4 regions of the Mesorhizobium sp. M1348 genome follow, and region 1 is predicted to be linked to each of the others. Evidence: riboswitches for the same ligand, from Rfam matches in the RefSeq annotation. Region 1 holds a riboswitch; each other region holds the start of a gene.
What was found. Region 1 has a riboswitch for thiamine pyrophosphate ahead of thiC (phosphomethylpyrimidine synthase ThiC). Riboswitches for the same ligand answer to the same signal wherever they lie in the genome.
Positions count from the first base shown of each region.

Region 2: another riboswitch for thiamine pyrophosphate. It lies ahead of NKH13_RS33675 (phosphomethylpyrimidine synthase ThiC); the one in region 1 lies ahead of thiC (phosphomethylpyrimidine synthase ThiC).
Region 3: another riboswitch for thiamine pyrophosphate. It lies ahead of thiB (thiamine ABC transporter substrate binding subunit); the one in region 1 lies ahead of thiC (phosphomethylpyrimidine synthase ThiC).
Region 4: another riboswitch for thiamine pyrophosphate. It lies ahead of thiC (phosphomethylpyrimidine synthase ThiC); the one in region 1 lies ahead of thiC (phosphomethylpyrimidine synthase ThiC).

Region 1 covers NZ_JAMYLH010000004.1:169,355-173,365, reverse strand. The annotation lists gene thiC (phosphomethylpyrimidine synthase ThiC) at 1-1,822, opposite strand, end outside; TPP riboswitch at 1,926-2,042, opposite strand; gene NKH13_RS09745 (Fic family protein) at 2,225-3,769, opposite strand; gene NKH13_RS35600 (hypothetical protein) at 3,851-4,011, opposite strand, start outside.
Region 2 covers NZ_JAMYLH010000046.1:6,104-10,114, reverse strand. The annotation lists gene NKH13_RS33680 (porin) at 112-1,269, shown strand; TPP riboswitch at 1,815-1,931, shown strand; partial or broken gene NKH13_RS33675 (phosphomethylpyrimidine synthase ThiC) at 2,036-2,593, shown strand; gene NKH13_RS33670 (Fic family protein) at 2,769-4,011, shown strand, end outside.
Region 3 covers NZ_JAMYLH010000001.1:189,022-193,032, forward strand. The annotation lists gene NKH13_RS00935 (ABC-F family ATP-binding cassette domain-containing protein) at 1-1,412, opposite strand, end outside; gene NKH13_RS00940 (thiamine diphosphokinase) at 1,414-2,058, opposite strand; TPP riboswitch at 2,186-2,300, shown strand; gene thiB (thiamine ABC transporter substrate binding subunit) at 2,344-3,357, shown strand; gene thiP (thiamine/thiamine pyrophosphate ABC transporter permease) at 3,606-4,011, shown strand, end outside.
Region 4 covers NZ_JAMYLH010000017.1:94,374-98,384, forward strand. The annotation lists gene thiO (glycine oxidase ThiO) at 1-348, opposite strand, end outside; gene thiC (phosphomethylpyrimidine synthase ThiC) at 345-2,180, opposite strand; TPP riboswitch at 2,284-2,400, opposite strand; gene pmtA (phospholipid N-methyltransferase PmtA) at 2,582-3,178, opposite strand; gene NKH13_RS24360 (DUF309 domain-containing protein) at 3,338-3,874, shown strand.

The DNA of each region.
Region 1 (4,011 bases):
GTGCCTCCGGCACAAGCGGTGCGCCGGTCTCGTCCGAGGGCACGTAGAGGTCGCCGCCCTCGCGGTATTTCGCCGCCATCGCGGCCATTCCCTCTTTTTGGGCCTCCGTGCGGATATCGTGAGAGATACGCATGGAACAGAATTTCGGACCGCACATCGAGCAGAAATGTGCCAGCTTGTGCGCCTCCTTGGGCAAGGTCTGGTCGTGGAAGGACCGCGCGGTTTCGGGATCGAGCGACAGGTTGAACTGGTCCTCCCAGCGGAACTCGAAGCGCGCCCGGGAAAGGGCATCATCCCTAACCTTTGCAGCCGGATGACCCTTCGCCAGATCGGCGGCATGGGCGGCGATCTTGTAGGTGATTACGCCGGTCTTGACGTCGTCGCGATCGGGAAGGCCAAGATGCTCCTTGGGCGTGACGTAGCAGAGCATGGCTGTGCCGAACCAGCCGATCATGGCGGCGCCGATACCTGAGGTGATGTGGTCGTAGCCTGGCGCGATGTCGGTCGTCAGCGGGCCAAGCGTATAGAACGGCGCCTCACCGCAGACGGCGAGCTGCTTGTCCATGTTCTGTTTGATCTTGTGCATCGGCACGTGGCCCGGCCCCTCGATCATCACCTGGCAGTCCTTTGCCCAGGCGATCTTCGTCAATTCACCGAGCGTTTCCAGCTCGGCGAATTGCGCCGCATCATTGGCGTCGGCGATCGAGCCCGGACGAAGCCCGTCGCCGAGCGAGAAGGAGACGTCATAGCCGCGGCAGATGTCGCAGATTTCCGCGAAATGCTCGTAGAGGAAGCTTTCCCGGTGATGGTGCAGGCACCATTTGGCCATGATTGAGCCGCCGCGCGAGACAATGCCCGTGACCCGGTCGACGGTCAGCGGGATGTAATGCAGCCGCACACCGGCATGGATGGTGAAGTAGTCGACGCCTTGTTCGGCCTGCTCGATCAGCGTGTCTCGATAGACCTCCCAGCTCAGATCCTCGGCGATGCCGCCCACCTTCTCCAGCGCCTGGTAGAGCGGCACCGTGCCGATCGGCACCGGCGCATTGCGCACGATCCATTCGCGGATGTTGTGGATGTTGCGGCCAGTCGACAGGTCCATCACCGTGTCGGCGCCCCAGCGGATCGCCCACACCATCTTTTCCACTTCCTCGGCCATCGAGGAGGTGACCGCCGAATTACCGATATTGGCGTTGATCTTGACCAGGAAATTGCGGCCGATGATCATCGGCTCGCTCTCGGGATGATTGATGTTGGCGGGAATGATCGCGCGTCCGCGCGCCACCTCGTCGCGCACGAACTCCGGCGTTACGAAATCGGGGATGGCCGCGCCGAAGGCTTCGCCGTCGCGCTGCAGCTTGCCGCGCAACATCTGACGGCCGAAGTTCTCGCGGATGGCGACGAACTCCATCTCGGGGGTGATGATGCCGGCGCGCGCATAGCCAAGCTGGGTCACCGCCTTGCCTGCCTTGGCCCTGAGTGGCCGGTTGCGAATGGGAAATTCCGGCGTCAGGCGCTCACCGGTCACAAATCCGTTGTCCTCCGGCCGCACGCGGCGGCCGTCATAGGCCTCGACATCGCCGCGCGCCGTGATCCATTCGTGGCGAAGCCGGGCAAGACCGTTTTCAATGCTGGTTTCGACAGCCGGGTCGGTATAGGGGCCGGACGGATCGTAGACGGTGACGGGCGGCTCGCCGGCCGTTGGATGGACGGAGATTTCGCGCATCGGCACCCTGATCTGCGGATGGAGGACGCCGGGCTTGTGGATTTTCCGCGAGGCTGGCAGCGGTCCCGTCGAGACGGCGGGAGTGAGGGCATTCATCTTGAGGCTCCTTTGCTCATGCATTGGAGACCCAGTTCTGTGCCGGAAGGATGAAAAGACGCTTCTGTCGACCTGCCGAAACAGGACCTGGGGCGTAAACTCCCGCAAAGCGCTTGCACCGTCCCTACGCCAGTATGAACTGGATCAGGTTCAACGGGTCACTGCGCCGCGAAAGCAAGCAGTATCTCAGCCCCTTGCCGGGACTCCCCTGGTGAATGCGTCAGGTTGAACGGGCCGGCGCCGGTTTGTCAAGCGCGTTCTGGCCGCGGCCGATCGGCGGCCGGTCAGACCGTGCGGAAAAAATCGTGCATGTCTCGGCGACAAGTCAAGCGTGGGAGATGAAGGCAGGGACAAGGGAATCGCAAACGGTCGGACTAAAAATCGATCCTGATGATCACGCCTTCAATGGGCACCAAAGGTTTGCGCGTAGATCGCCTCGATTCTTCCTGCCTCGTCACTGGTCAGCGCGGCGAATTCCTTTTCGCGCGCGCGGTTCGACAGATGTCCATCATTCTGGTGAAGAAAACGGAAGAGCAGATCGGTCAACCGCTCGGGCATCTCGATAAAGGCGTCCACCTGCTGCCGGAATTGATCGTAGCGCTGCAGAAATGCGGTTTCCTCGGGAAGGTCCCGTTCGATCGTCCGCCGAACGCAGGCATAGAGGAATTCGGCGTGCGGGGTTGCATCGAAGAACCGGTAGAAATCACCGGTGTCATTCAGCACCCGGACGTTGAATTGCGGCGTCGGTTCCCATTCCACCAACGGCAGAAGGCGCTGCGAATAGCTCTCGAGCACGCCCCTGTACTCGTTGATCTGGTCCAGGATCGCGGCCGAGACGGGAAAGACCACTCCCGGCGGATTGAAGCCGCGCATGGCAAGGACGTGGTGGATTAGGTAGCGGTGAATGCGGCCGTTTCCGTCCTCGAACGGGTGGATGTAGACAAAGCCGAAGGCGAGGATTGCGGCGGCTATGACTGCATCAAGGTTCTGCGCGGGGCCCTGATCGAAGGCCGCCATTCCATCGATTAGCCGCGGCAGGTCCTCGGGCCGAGCGCTGATGTGATCGGGCAGGGGCGTGCCGTTGTCTCGGTCATGCTCACCGACGAAACCCCCTTCTTTTCGGAAGCCAAGTCTTACTAAACGGGCGTCGCCAAGTACAATTCTTTGCAGACGCAGCAGCTCATCGCGATCGATCGGCCAGCGGCCGGCTTCGCCGATGGCGCGGCCCCAGCGCTGGATGCGATCTTGCGGCGGGCGCTCGCCCTCGATCGCATAGCTTGATCGCGAGTCTTTGAGCAAAAGAAAGGCGGCGGTCCGAGCAAGGAGGTCGCGCGGCACGTCCGCTACGATTGCCTCCGCGCGCCGCGGTAGTTCAAGGGCGATGAATTTTTCGAGAGTCTTGGTTCGGAACACCAGCGGGCAGAACTCAGGCGTGCCGGGGAGATTGTCCCTTATGCGGTAGCGCGAAGCGGTCTTCTCGGATCCGGGCCACTGCAGCTCGGGATCGACAACCGAAACGTATCGTCCGGCCTCCGCGTCCGCCAGATCGAGACGCGTGCCCGTCAGCCATTCATATAGAAACCAGATGCGGCGGGCATAGCTGCCTGTGGGGCTTTCACGGACGAGCGCCTCGATCGGTGCGGGACCGGTCACCTGGAACAGCCGTTTGAGGACGGCAAGGTCGAGCCCCTCGTACTTGAGCGCGAAGGTCAGGTGGCCTTCGAGTGTTGGATGTGGGGCATGGCGGGGCGTCATGATCCGCCAACCATCCCGTTCGGTAATGCGATGATGCTCGCCAGTGGCCGACAGCGTCCGGGGCAAGGGGACGGCGAGCTCGTAGGCTCCGATCAGGGCGCTGTACCCGGCCGGGGTCACCATCTCCGGAAGGCGGATTTCCTGAAAAACGAGAACAGGACCTGAAAATTGGTGCTTCTGCGCCACAGGCATGAAAAGGGGATCCTTTCCTCGAATTTTGGTGCAGCTCAGCCAAATACTATGAAAAACGATTCTATCTGATGAAAATTGATGCTACAAGCCGACTTTTGCGAAAACCGATCCTGAAGGGCGGCGGTGATCCTTCTGCATGGCTCGGCCGAAGATTGATGGGGCGTAAGCGTCATTTTGACCGCGCTGGGCTTCCTCCACAAACCCCGCCTCGTAAAGCAGTTCGTAGCGCTGCAGCACCAAGT
Region 2 (4,011 bases), on a different contig from region 1:
GCGCATCAAAACTGCTCAAATTCAACTCAATGCGCATCGTTATCGACTGTTTCCTTAGCAAGACTTCATCACTGACGTCCATTCCTTTTACTCTTTGAACGGAGATCAACAATGAACATTAGGAGCCTCCTCCTCGGCTCAACTGCGGCACTGATTGCCGTTTCCGACGCTCGCGCCGTGACCGCCGTTGCCGAGCCTGACCCGACTGAGTACGTTAAAATCTGCGACGTCTACGGCTCGGGCTACGTCTACATTTCAGGCACTGAGACCTGCGTGCGCATCGGCGGCTATGTCCGTTACGACGTCGGCTTGGGCCATGTCGGATTGGTTGATCACGCAAGAACCTCGGATGTGAGGACTGGTGAGCATCAGGGCACATGGCAAAACAACACGCGCTTCACATTGAAAACTTGGACCGGCCAGGAGACCGAACTCGGCACGTTGAAGACCTACACCGAAACCCGCATGAACTTCGGCAACCGCCACACTTCGGTTTCGGACAGTTCTCGGTCCTATGCCTTCAACGGAGACAGCACCTTGACTTTCGCCTGGATTCAGCTTGGTGGCCTCCGAGTTGGTAAGGACTGGTCGGCCTTCGACATGTTTATTGGCGGCGCGGGTGACGTACTCAACCAGACGCCGGTTCCCTACGGCGCTTTCGATACCAATGTGGTTCAGTACTACTTCGACGCCGGGAACGGCTTTTCGGCCGTGGTTTCGCTCGAAGAAGGCTCGGGCGTGGTCGGCACAATCGACAGCTACGCACCGCACGTAGTCGGCGGCTTGAAATACACACATGGCTGGGGCGCGATCACCGGCGTTGCCGCTTATGATAGCAACTACGAATCGGTGGCCGCCAAGGTCCGTGTCGACATCAATGTCACCAACGAACTGTTGCTGTTCGGAATGCTCGGCTACGGTTCCAACGGCAAGCTCAACGACGACTCCACGAACGCCATCGACGCTCATGGTCGCGGCTTCTATAAGAGTTGGGGCGGGAACTGGGCTTTCTGGGCTGGCGCCGCTTACGAGCTCAACGAGACAACTTCGTTCAAGCTTCAGCTCTCCGGTGATCAGCTCAAGAACCATGGTGTCGCTGCAAACGTCGCCTATGCGTTTCTTCCAGATTTCACAGTTACGGCGGAACTCGACTATGGCCGATACGGTAACTTCGCCGTCGGCAAGCTGGACGCTTCCAACGTGAATTGGACCAACGCCAACAAGAAGAGCAGTGTCGGCGGAATCCTGCGTTTCGAACGCTCATTCTAACGGATGAAAGGGTTGAGCTCCGAGATCCGGTTGAGCGGACCAATCCCGCAACACTCCAAGAGAACGTCGCATGGAAGCTATACGAGATTGGAGCCTCGATCTCGGGGCCGGACGATGTTTCATATCAGATCTGGTCCGGATGATCGCGCAGGCGATATTCATCGCTGTGTTTTGATCTGCAGCTCTTTCATTTCCTCATCCCTTCCGCCCGCTTGACAGACCCTGCCATCCAGCAGTACCCGGCCAGGTTTCAGGTCCGAACTTGAAGGCCCAGTCGGGTCAGGACGTGTTCGACTTGTTGAGCGATTGTGGGGGTGCGGCCCGACGCACTTGAAAATCGCAAATGGATCGCCTCCGTTCAGCCATCCCCGCGGAAATTCGGGCGCGAGAGAACAAGCTCCAGAGCATAAGCGAGGCTGATCGAGGAACAGACGATTCTCAGGCGACGCTCCATCCGATCTTGCGCCTGGCCGAGACGATCGCCCGACGATCACCGGCGCGGGCCGAATGCGCTTGACGAGATAGTTCCGGCCCGCTCAATTTGAGGCATTCACCAGGGGAGTCCCGGCAAGGGGCTGAGATACTGCTGGCATTCGCGGCGCAGTGACCCGTTGAACCTGATCCAGTTCATACTGGCGTAGGGACGGTGCAAGCGCTTTGCGGGAGTTTACGCCCGAGGTCCTGTTTCGGCAGGTCGACAGAAGCGTCTTTTCATCCTCCCGGCACAGAACTGGGTTTCCAATGCAACGAGCAAAGGAGCCTCAAGATGAATGCCCTCAGCCCCGCCGTCTCGACGGGACCGCTGCCTGCCTCACGGAAAATCCATAGGTCCGGCGTCCTCTATCCGCACATCAAAGTGCCGATGCGCGAAATCTCCGTCCACCCGGCGGCCGGCGAACCGCCCGTCACCGTCTACGATCCGTCCGGCCCCTATACCGACCCGACTGTCGAAACCAGCATCGACAAGGGCCTTGCCCGGCTTCGCCACGAGTGGATCTTGGCGCGCGGCGATGTCGAGGCCTATGAAGGCCGCCATGTCCGGCCGGAAGATAATGGATTCGCGGCGGGCGAACGCCTGACGCCGGAATTTCCCGTGCGCAACCGGCCGCTCAGGGCCAGGTCGGGCAAGGCAGTGACCCAGCTTGCCTATGCGCGCACCGGCATCATCACCCCCGAAATGGAATTCGTCGCCATCCGCGAGAACCTCGGCCGCGAGATCCTTCGAGGCAAGCTGCAACGCGACGGCGAAAGCTTCGGCGCAGCCATTCCCGATTTCGTCACGCCGGAATTCGTCCGAGAAGAGGGAGCTGGGTCTCGGCCCATCCGGGTAACGATCCTTCGCGCGGCTATGGAAACGATCGCACTTGCCGATTATCGCATAAAAAACTTGTTACGCACGACTTAAAAAACTTGCAACTCCACAGCATCATTGACTTGTCGCCTATCAGCACTATATACTTGTAATCGCACAGCTCTAAAAAAGTTGCAAAGGCACGGCCATGGCCAAGCCCCATGAAAAACTCGCTGTATCACTGGCCGTCCTCAAAGAGCTGCAGGAGGGTGGGCGGCGCATATTCAAATCAGATGAGCTGACCCGCGTCCACCGGGAGCGGCTGCTGCAGAACGGGTTCCTGCGCGATGTTATCAAAGGCTGGCTCATGTCGACCGGCCCGCAGGCACAGCAGCAAGACACCACCCCCTGGTACGCGAGCTTCTGGGAGTTCTGCTCCCTTTACTGCAATGACCGGTTCGGCAAGGACTGGTTCCTGTCACCGGAGCAGTCGCTGCTTCTGCACGCGGAAGCGCCCACTATTCCGCCTCAGGTGGTGGTGAACACCCCCAAAGGCACGAATAACAGAATCGACCTGCTGTTCGGCACTTCGCTCTATGACCTCAAGGTCAAGGAGATGCCGGCCGAACTGACAGAGAAAAACGGCCAGCGCGTGTTCACTGTCGAGGCCGCCCTTACCCGGGTGCCGGAAGCGTTCTTCCAGCGCGCCCCTATCGAGATGCAGATCGCCATGGCGTCGGTGCGCGACGTATCAACCGTTCTGGCCCTGCTGCTTGATGGCGGCCATTCCGCCGTGGCGGGACGGCTTGCGGGGGCCTTCCGTCGCGTAGGACGCGACTCCTTTGCCGATGAAATCGTGGCCGCCTTCAAAGCCGCCGGCTATGACGTGCGCGAATCCGATCCGTTCGCGGGACAAATTGGAGTGACAACCATTGCGGCGGGCGTACCGCCGTTGGTCGCCCGCCTGCGCGCGATCTGGCAATCGCAGCGCGAAGCCATCATCGAGATATTCCCGAAGGCGCCCGGACTGCCGTCCGACAAAGACGCCTATATGAAGTTCGTCGAGGATATCTACGAAAGCGACGCCTACCATTCGCTGTCGATAGAAGGGTACAGCGTCACCCCGGAACTCATCGGCCGGGTGCGCGAGGGGAGCTGGAATCCGGAGATTGATGAAGAGGACCGCAAGAACCGGGATGCGCTTGCCGCGCGTGGCTACTACCTCGCATTCCAGAAGGTCAAAGACTCTGTTGCCGCGATCATCAACGGCAAGCCAGCCGGCGCGTTGACGCGGGACACTCACCGGGAGTGGTACCGGGAGCTGTTCGCGCCGTCAGTGACCGCCGGCATCCTCAAAGCCAGCGCGCTTGCGGGATATCGCAATCACCCTGTGTACCTGCGCGGCTCGCAGCACGTGGCGCCGCGTACCGAAGCGGTGGCCGATGGTATGA
Region 3 (4,011 bases), on a different contig from region 1:
ATGCTGGTCACGGTGCGGTCGAGGAAATCGCGATCGTGGCTGACCAGGATCACCGTGCCGGCAAAGCCGGCGACCAGTTCCTGCAGCAGTTCCAGCGTCTCCATGTCGAGGTCGTTGGTCGGCTCGTCGAGCACAAGCAGGTTTGCCGGCCGCGCCAAGACGCGTGCGAGAATCAGCCGTGCCCGCTCGCCGCCCGAAAGCTCGCGCACCGGCGTCCGCGCCTGTTCCGGCTTGAACAGGAAGTCCTTCATGTAAGAGACGACGTGGCGCTGCTCGCCATTGATGACGAGGTTCTCGCCGCGACCGTCGGTAAGATACTGCGCCAATGTCTCCTGCGGGTCGACGGCTTCGCGCTTCTGGTCGAGCGTGGCGATCTCCAGATTGGTGCCGAGCCGCACCGTGCCCGCGTCCGGCTTCAATTCGCCGGTCAGCATCTTCAACAGCGTCGTCTTGCCGGCGCCGTTTGGCCCGACCAGGCCGACGCGATCGCCGCGCTGGATGCGTGTCGAAAATCCCTTGACCACCGTCAGATCGCCAAAGCTCTTCTCAATGTTCTTGGCTTCGATCACCAGCTTGCCGGATTCGGCGGCGTCGCTGGCTGTCATTGTCGCCGCACCCTCGGCGCCGCGATGGCCGCGAAAGCGCTGTCGCATGGTCTGCAACTCACCGAGCCGGCGCATGTTGCGCTTGCGCCTTGCCGTCACGCCATAGCGCAGCCAGTGCTCCTCGCGCACGATCTGGCGGCCGAGCTTGTGCTGCTCGCGCTCTTCCTCCTCCAGCACCGTGTCGCGCCATTCCTCGAAATAAGCAAAGCCCTTGTCGAGGCGGCGGGTCTGGCCGCGGTCGAGCCAGATTGTGGCGCGCGACACGCGTTCGAGAAAACGGCGGTCATGCGAGATGACGACCAGCGCCGAGGAGGTGCGGGCAAGCTCCTCCTCCAGCCATTCGATGACCGAAAGGTCGAGATGATTGGTCGGCTCATCGAGGAGGAGAATGTCGGGCTCCGGCGCCATGACGCGGGCGAGGGCCGCGCGCCGCGCCTCGCCGCCGGAGAGGTCGTTCGGCCGTTCCTCGCCGGACAGGCCGAGATGCTCCATCAGATAGGTGGCGCGGTAGGGATCGTCGGCGGGTCCGAGCCCCGCCTCGACATAGGCGCGAATGGTCGCAAAACCGTCCATGTCGGGCATTTGCGGCAAATAGCGCACAGTCGCCGAGGGCTGGCGGAAGACTTCGCCGTCCTGCGGTTCGATCAGCCCGGCAGCGATCTTGAGGAGCGTCGACTTGCCCGAGCCGTTGCGGCCAACCAGGGCGATCTTGTCGCCAGCCGAAGCCGTCAGGGCGGCACCGTCGAGCAGCGGCGTGCCGCCAAAGGTCAGCTTTATCCCGTCGAGATTGAGAAGCGGCGGCGCCATATCAGCTTTCAGGTAGGGGAAAAGGATGCGCGAGCAGCAGCGCGCGGCCGCTGGCCAGCGCGATTTCCAGCCGGCCCTTGACCTCATTGGAAATGGTCAGCGACGACCCGAAGGCAACCTCGACATGGGCGAGCGGCCATTTGGCGCCGGTGACTGTCAGGCCGGCAAGATCCGAAAAGCCGAGCACCGAAAACAGTGTGCCGTCGGCATAGTCGAAGCCAACCTTTCCGGGCAGCAAGGGAATGCCTTCCTGTGCGCCGCTGGTCAAAAGCACTTCCGTTCCGCCTTCCGCCAGCCGGACGCTCAGCGCCAGATGCAGGAAGATGTGGTCGGTGCGTTTGCCGCCGAAGGCGCCTGCGAGCACAAGGCTGGTAGCACCGCGTTCGAGCGCGGCGGCGATAGCGAGTTCACCGTCGGTCTTGTCCTTTTCGGCGGGAAACACCTGCCGTGGCACGGCGGCCAGATCCTCCGGCAAATCGGCAGGCACGGAATCGAAATCGCCGACCCAGAGTTCCGGCCTCAGGCCCAGCATGCGGGCATGGCCGATGCCGGCATCGGCGGCGATAACGCGGGAGCCTTCGACCTGGCGGTCGAGCAGCGGCGTGCGGATGAGATCGCCGCCAAGCAGGATGGTGAATGTGCTCATATCTCGTGGCCCTTACCAGCCCTGCCCCGGAAACGGAAGATGAAACGGCAGACGAAACGGAAGGCTGGGCTTTGGATGCCCGGCAAACTTCCGCTTGCGCAGCACTTCGGCCGGGCCTATGTGTCGCAACGCTCTAACGGGGTGCCGGACGCGATCTTCGCGGACCGGCTGAGAGGCAAGACTGCCAACCCGCTGAACCTGATCCGGTTTGTACCGGCGGAGGGATTAGACGTTTCGGACAGCCCGACGCCTCAATTCCTTTCAACGCGAACGAAGGAGGCGCCGATGCGCAGTTTTTTCCACTCTCTTGTCTCGATTATCCTGCTTGCAGCATCCGCGCTGGCCTTGCCAGGGCAGGCATCGGCACAGGATAAGCTGACCGTCTATACCTATGAAAGCTTTACCGCCGATTGGGGTCCGGGACCGGCGGTGAAGAAGGCCTTCGAGGCCGAATGCAACTGCGTCGTCGAATTCGTCTCGGCCGCCGACGGCGTCGCGCTGCTCAACCGTGTGAAGCTGGAAGGCGCCGCGACCAAGGCCGATATCGTGCTTGGCCTCGATACCAATTTGACTGCGGACGCCAAGGCAACCGGCCTGTTTTCGCCGCACGGCGCTGTGTCGGGCGTCAGCGTCCCGGGAGCCTGGAGCGACGATATTTTCGTGCCGTTCGACTATGGCTATTTCGCCGTCGTCTACGATACCGAAAAACTGAAGAGCCCGCCGAAGAGCCTCAGGGAATTGGTCGAGGGCGATGCCGGCGACAAGATCGTCATCCAGGATCCGCGCACCTCGACGCCGGGCCTTGGCCTGCTGTTGTGGGTCAAGTCGGTCTATGGCGACAAGGCGCCGGAAGCCTGGGCCAAGCTCAAGTCAAAGGTGCTGACGGTGACGCCGGGCTGGAGCGAGGCCTACAGCCTGTTCACCAAGGGCGAGGCGCCGATGGTGCTGTCCTACACCACCTCGCCGGCCTACCATATGGTCGCCGAAAACACCGAGCGCTACCAGGCGGCGTCCTTCGAGGAGGGCGAATATCTGCAGATCGAGGTTGCGGGGATCACCACCAAGGGTGCGAAGAACCCGCTGGCGGAAAAGTTCGTTGCCTTCATGACCGGACCGAAATTCCAGGATGTCATTCCCGAAACCAACTGGATGTTCCCGGCCGGCAAGACCGACAAGCCGCTCAATCCGGCGTTCGACAAGCTTGTCAAACCGACCAAGACGTTGCTGTTCAGCCCGGAAGAGGTCGCGGCAAATCGTAAGGCTTGGGTCGATGAGTGGCTTGCGGCGATGAGCAAGTAGGATTCCATATGGTGTTCGTTCCCGCCCACCCCCCTCTGGCCTACCGGCCATCTCCCCCGCAAGGGGGGAGATTGAGCTCTCAGCCGCTTTCGCCAATCTCCACTGCGGCAGGAATGAGCGGGGCAACGAAGCTGCCGATCTCCCCCCTTGCGGGGGAGATGGCCGGTAGGCCAGAGGGGGGTGGGCGGGAACACGACCTCAGCCAAGTTCCTCCTCTCAGCACCCATCGTTAAGCTGGGTAGCGCGAAATGCAGGCTCGCCGTCCTGACTCCCGCGTCACTGCCGGCATCGTCGCGCTCGCCGCCATCGCGCTGCTGATCGGCGGGGCATTCGCCGGGCTCGTCGTCGAAGCCACACGCGACCTGTCCGGCGCCGCCTCCGCTTTCGATTCCTATCTCTTGCGCGTCGCCCGTTTCACGCTCTGGCAGGCGGTCCTTTCGACGCTGCTCTCCGTCGCGCCGGCGCTGTTCGTCGCGCGTGCCCTGTCGCGGCATCCACAGTTTTTCGGGCGAGGCTTCATCCTGCAGCTTTTCGCCGTGCCGCTGGCGCTGCCGGCCATTGTTGCCGCACTCGGTGTCCTGGCGCTCTATGGCCGCGCCGGCTATTTTGCCGGCACGCTCGGCGCGCTAGGCGGCCAGAGCTGGCCCGGCATCT
Region 4 (4,011 bases), on a different contig from region 1:
CAAGGCAATTTCATCTTCCTCGACGCGCCGATAGCCCGTCGTGCGGCTGGCGAACCGGTCGAGCTCGCCCGCATCGCGCGGCGCGGCCACGACCAGCGTTCCGGTCCGCGTCACCTGGCCGGGCGTTGCGGCATCCCACCAGTCGGCGGCACCGCGCCCGAGATCCAGCACCGGCTGCTCGGCGCTTTCGCGCTCGCACCATGGCGCCAACATGCCGCCGGCGAACCACGACGCATTGCCCCCAAGGCCAGGCCTTGTCTCGGCAACGGAAACCGCCGCGCCGCGTGCGGCGAGCTCGAAGGCGGCGGTGAGGCCGGCAACGCCGGCCCCTTTGACCAGCACCTTCATGATGGCTCATGCGCCTGTGGCGAAAGCGGTGCGCCGGTCTCGTCCGCCGGCACGTAGAGATCGCCGCCCTCGCGGTATTTCGCCGCCATCGCCGCCATGCCCTCTTTCTGTGCCTCGGCGCGGATGTCGTGAGAGATACGCATGGAGCAGAATTTCGGTCCGCACATCGAGCAGAAATGCGCCACCTTGTGCGCCTCCTTGGGCAAGGTCTGGTCGTGGAAGGACCGCGCGGTTTCCGGGTCGAGCGACAGATTGAACTGGTCCTCCCAGCGGAACTCGAAGCGCGCGCGGGAAAGCGCATCATCCCTGACTTTCGCTGCCGGATGGCCCTTCGCCAGGTCGGCGGCGTGGGCGGCTATCTTGTAGGTGATCACGCCGATCTTGACGTCGCTGCGATCGGGAAGGCCGAGATGCTCCTTGGGCGTGACGTAGCAGAGCATGGCGGTGCCGAACCAGCCGATCATCGCGGCGCCAATGCCTGAGGTGATGTGGTCGTAGCCCGGCGCGATGTCGGTCGTCAGCGGTCCAAGCGTATAGAACGGCGCCTCGCCGCAGACAGCGAGCTGCTTGTCCATGTTCTGCTTGATCTTGTGCATCGGCACGTGGCCGGGGCCCTCGATCATCACCTGGCAATCCTTCGCCCAGGCGATCTGCGTCAGCTCGCCAAGCGTTTCCAACTCGGCGAACTGCGCCGCGTCGTTGGCATCGGCGATCGAGCCCGGACGAAGGCCGTCGCCGAGCGAGAAGGAGACGTCGTAGGCTCTGGCGATGTCGCAGATCTCGGCGAAATGCTCGTAGAGGAAGCTCTCCCGGTGATGGTGCAGGCACCATTTGGCCATGATCAAGCCGCCGCGCGAGACGATGCCCGTGACCCGGTCAACGGTCAGCGGGATGTAATGCAGCCGCACGCCGGCGTGGATGGTGAAATAGTCGACGCCCTGTTCGGCCTGTTCGATCAGCGTGTCGCGGTAGACCTCCCAGGTCAGATTCTCGGCAATGCCGTTGACCTTTTCGAGCGCCTGATAGAGCGGCACCGTGCCGATCGGCACCGGCGCATTACGCACGATCCATTCGCGGATGTTGTGGATGTTGCGGCCGGTCGAGAGGTCCATCACCGTGTCGGCGCCCCAGCGGATGGCCCAGACCATCTTTTCCACTTCCTCGGCCATCGACGAGGTGACCGCCGAGTTGCCAATATTGGCGTTGATCTTCACCAGGAAATTGCGGCCGATGATCATCGGCTCACTCTCGGGATGATTGATATTGGCGGGAATGATCGCGCGTCCGCGAGCCACCTCGTCGCGCACGAATTCCGGCGTCACGAAGTCTGGAATCGCCGCGCCGAAGGCTTCGCCGTCGCGCTCAAGCTGGCCGCGCAGCATCTCGCGGCCAAGGTTCTCGCGGATGGCGACGAACTCCATTTCAGGCGTGATGATGCCGGCGCGCGCATAGGCAATCTGGGTCACTGCCTTACCGGCCTTAGCTCTGAGCGGCCGGTTGCGTATGGGAAATTCCGGTGTCAGGCGCTCGCCAGTCGCAAATCCATTGTCTTCCGGCTGGACATGACGGCCGTCATAGGCTTCGACATCGCCGCGTGCCGTAATCCATTCATGGCGAAGCCGGGCCAGGCCTTTTTCGATACTGGTTTCGACAGTCGGGTCGGTATAGGGGCCGGACGGATCGTAGACGGTGATGGGCGGCTCGCCGGCCGTCGGGTGGACGGAGATTTCGCGCATCGGCACCTTGATGTGCGGATGGAGGACGCCAGACTTGTGGATTTTCCGTGAGGCAGCCAGCGGCCCTGTCGACACGGCGGGGGTGAGGGCATTCATCTTTAGGCTCCTTTGCTCATGCATTGGAGACCCAGTTCTGTGCCGGAAGGATGAAAAGACGCTTCTGTGGACCTGCCGAAACAGGACCTCGGGCGTGAACTCCCGCAGAGCGCTTGCACCGTCCCTACGCCAGTATGAACTGGATCAGGTTCAACGGGTCACTGCGCCGCGAAAGCCAGCAGTATCTCAGCCCCTTGCCGGGACTCCCCTGGTGAATGCCTCAGGTTGAACGGGCCGGCGCGGCTTTGTCAAGCGCATTTGGCCCGCCCACTGTCAAATCAACCAGGACCGCGTCGTCTTCTTGGCAATCTGGCATCTGCCCCTGCTCTGTTCCACATCCTATTTGGGTGCAAGGCCACCACTCAGCGGAACCCTCAGAGAAGGAAACCGTCCAGATTTGGCTAGTCTGCTCGACGATAAGTCCAGAGCTGTGCCGGCGGTATGTTGCGGACGACGAAGTCATAGTGGGAAACCACGTAACGGTCTGGCATCTTGATCACCGGCGACAGAGGTCCGTATGTGATCTGAATCACGGGCCGGCCGGCAGGAATACGGGCAAGCAGATCCTCAACCAGCGCGACACGCTGTTGCATTGGAAAGCTCAACAGCGGGACTGCACTTATAACACAATCGAACTGTTCACCTTTGCGCTCACCCAGCGCTTCGTCCAGCGCAAATGCGTCGCCCAATCTGAAGTCCACATTCGGAAAGCGTTGCACCAGGCCGTCGTAGAAAATCCTGGAATATTCGACTGAAACCAGCTGGCGCGGCTTGATTCCCCTGGCCAGGATCGCCTTTGTGATGACACCGGTTCCCGCGCCAAGCTCCAGAATCGGCAATCCTGACCGTGGGTTCACCACGCTTGCCATCCGGCGTGCCGCATAAACCGAAGTGGGAATAAGGGCTCCCACGCCCTTCTTGTCCTTCTGCCAGCCTTTGAAGAATTGGACTTCTTCCTCAAACCTTTTGCCGAGCCGCTCCTTCAGTCGCAAAATCATATCTTCTCCCTGCGTCAGCCGCTTACCCAACGTCATGAATTTGGCAAAGCGCGTTTTGGCCAATCTCGCCACCCTTTACAAGCCCGTTAAGACTGCTTGCCTGTCACGACGCGGTCAGCATGAATTGCCCATTAACGCACTTTCATGTTTGCTGGGCCTATGTTTCGCCCTCGCCTGCTGCCCGAAAAAAGTTTCCCGAGCTATGCGTATCTGCCCGGCAAATATCCGCATCCGGTGCGTGATCCCTTGGGCCACAGTTACCGATCAGATCCGGTGACCGTCGCCGTTGGCGAAGCGCTTGGCTCAGATGTGTTTCGATGGGGAATCGACCTTTTCAATCACGGCTACTACTGGGAAGCCCATGAAGCCTGGGAGCCTCTCTGGCAGGCTGCGAAACAAAGTGCTCAGCACCGCCTGTTCTTCAAGGGACTAATCCTGTTGGCGGCGGCCGGCGTGAAGATCCGTGAGGGAAAGCGGGTGGCTGCGGCGCGCCATGCGACAAGAGCTGCAGGGCTTTTTCGTCAGGTGGGGAGTCCGGGCGGCCTGTTTGAGAAAGCACTGGGAATGACACCTGCCGCGCTCGCTGAACATGCCCAAGCGATCGTAGCTTACCCGGTTGTTCTCCGGGAGCCAAAGTCTGCCGAGCCTGAGCCCGCCTTTAATTTCATACTCGCACCAGTATCCGAGAGCGTTTGATCGGCAATTCAGTGGTTCAAGTGTCCAGCTAGCTTTGTAGCAGGAAATGGGCTGTGAAAACCGCTCACCACCCGCATGCGTCACAAACAATAAGAGTGCAGTAATGTTTTATGGGCAACTCGCGGCCGCTTCGATGT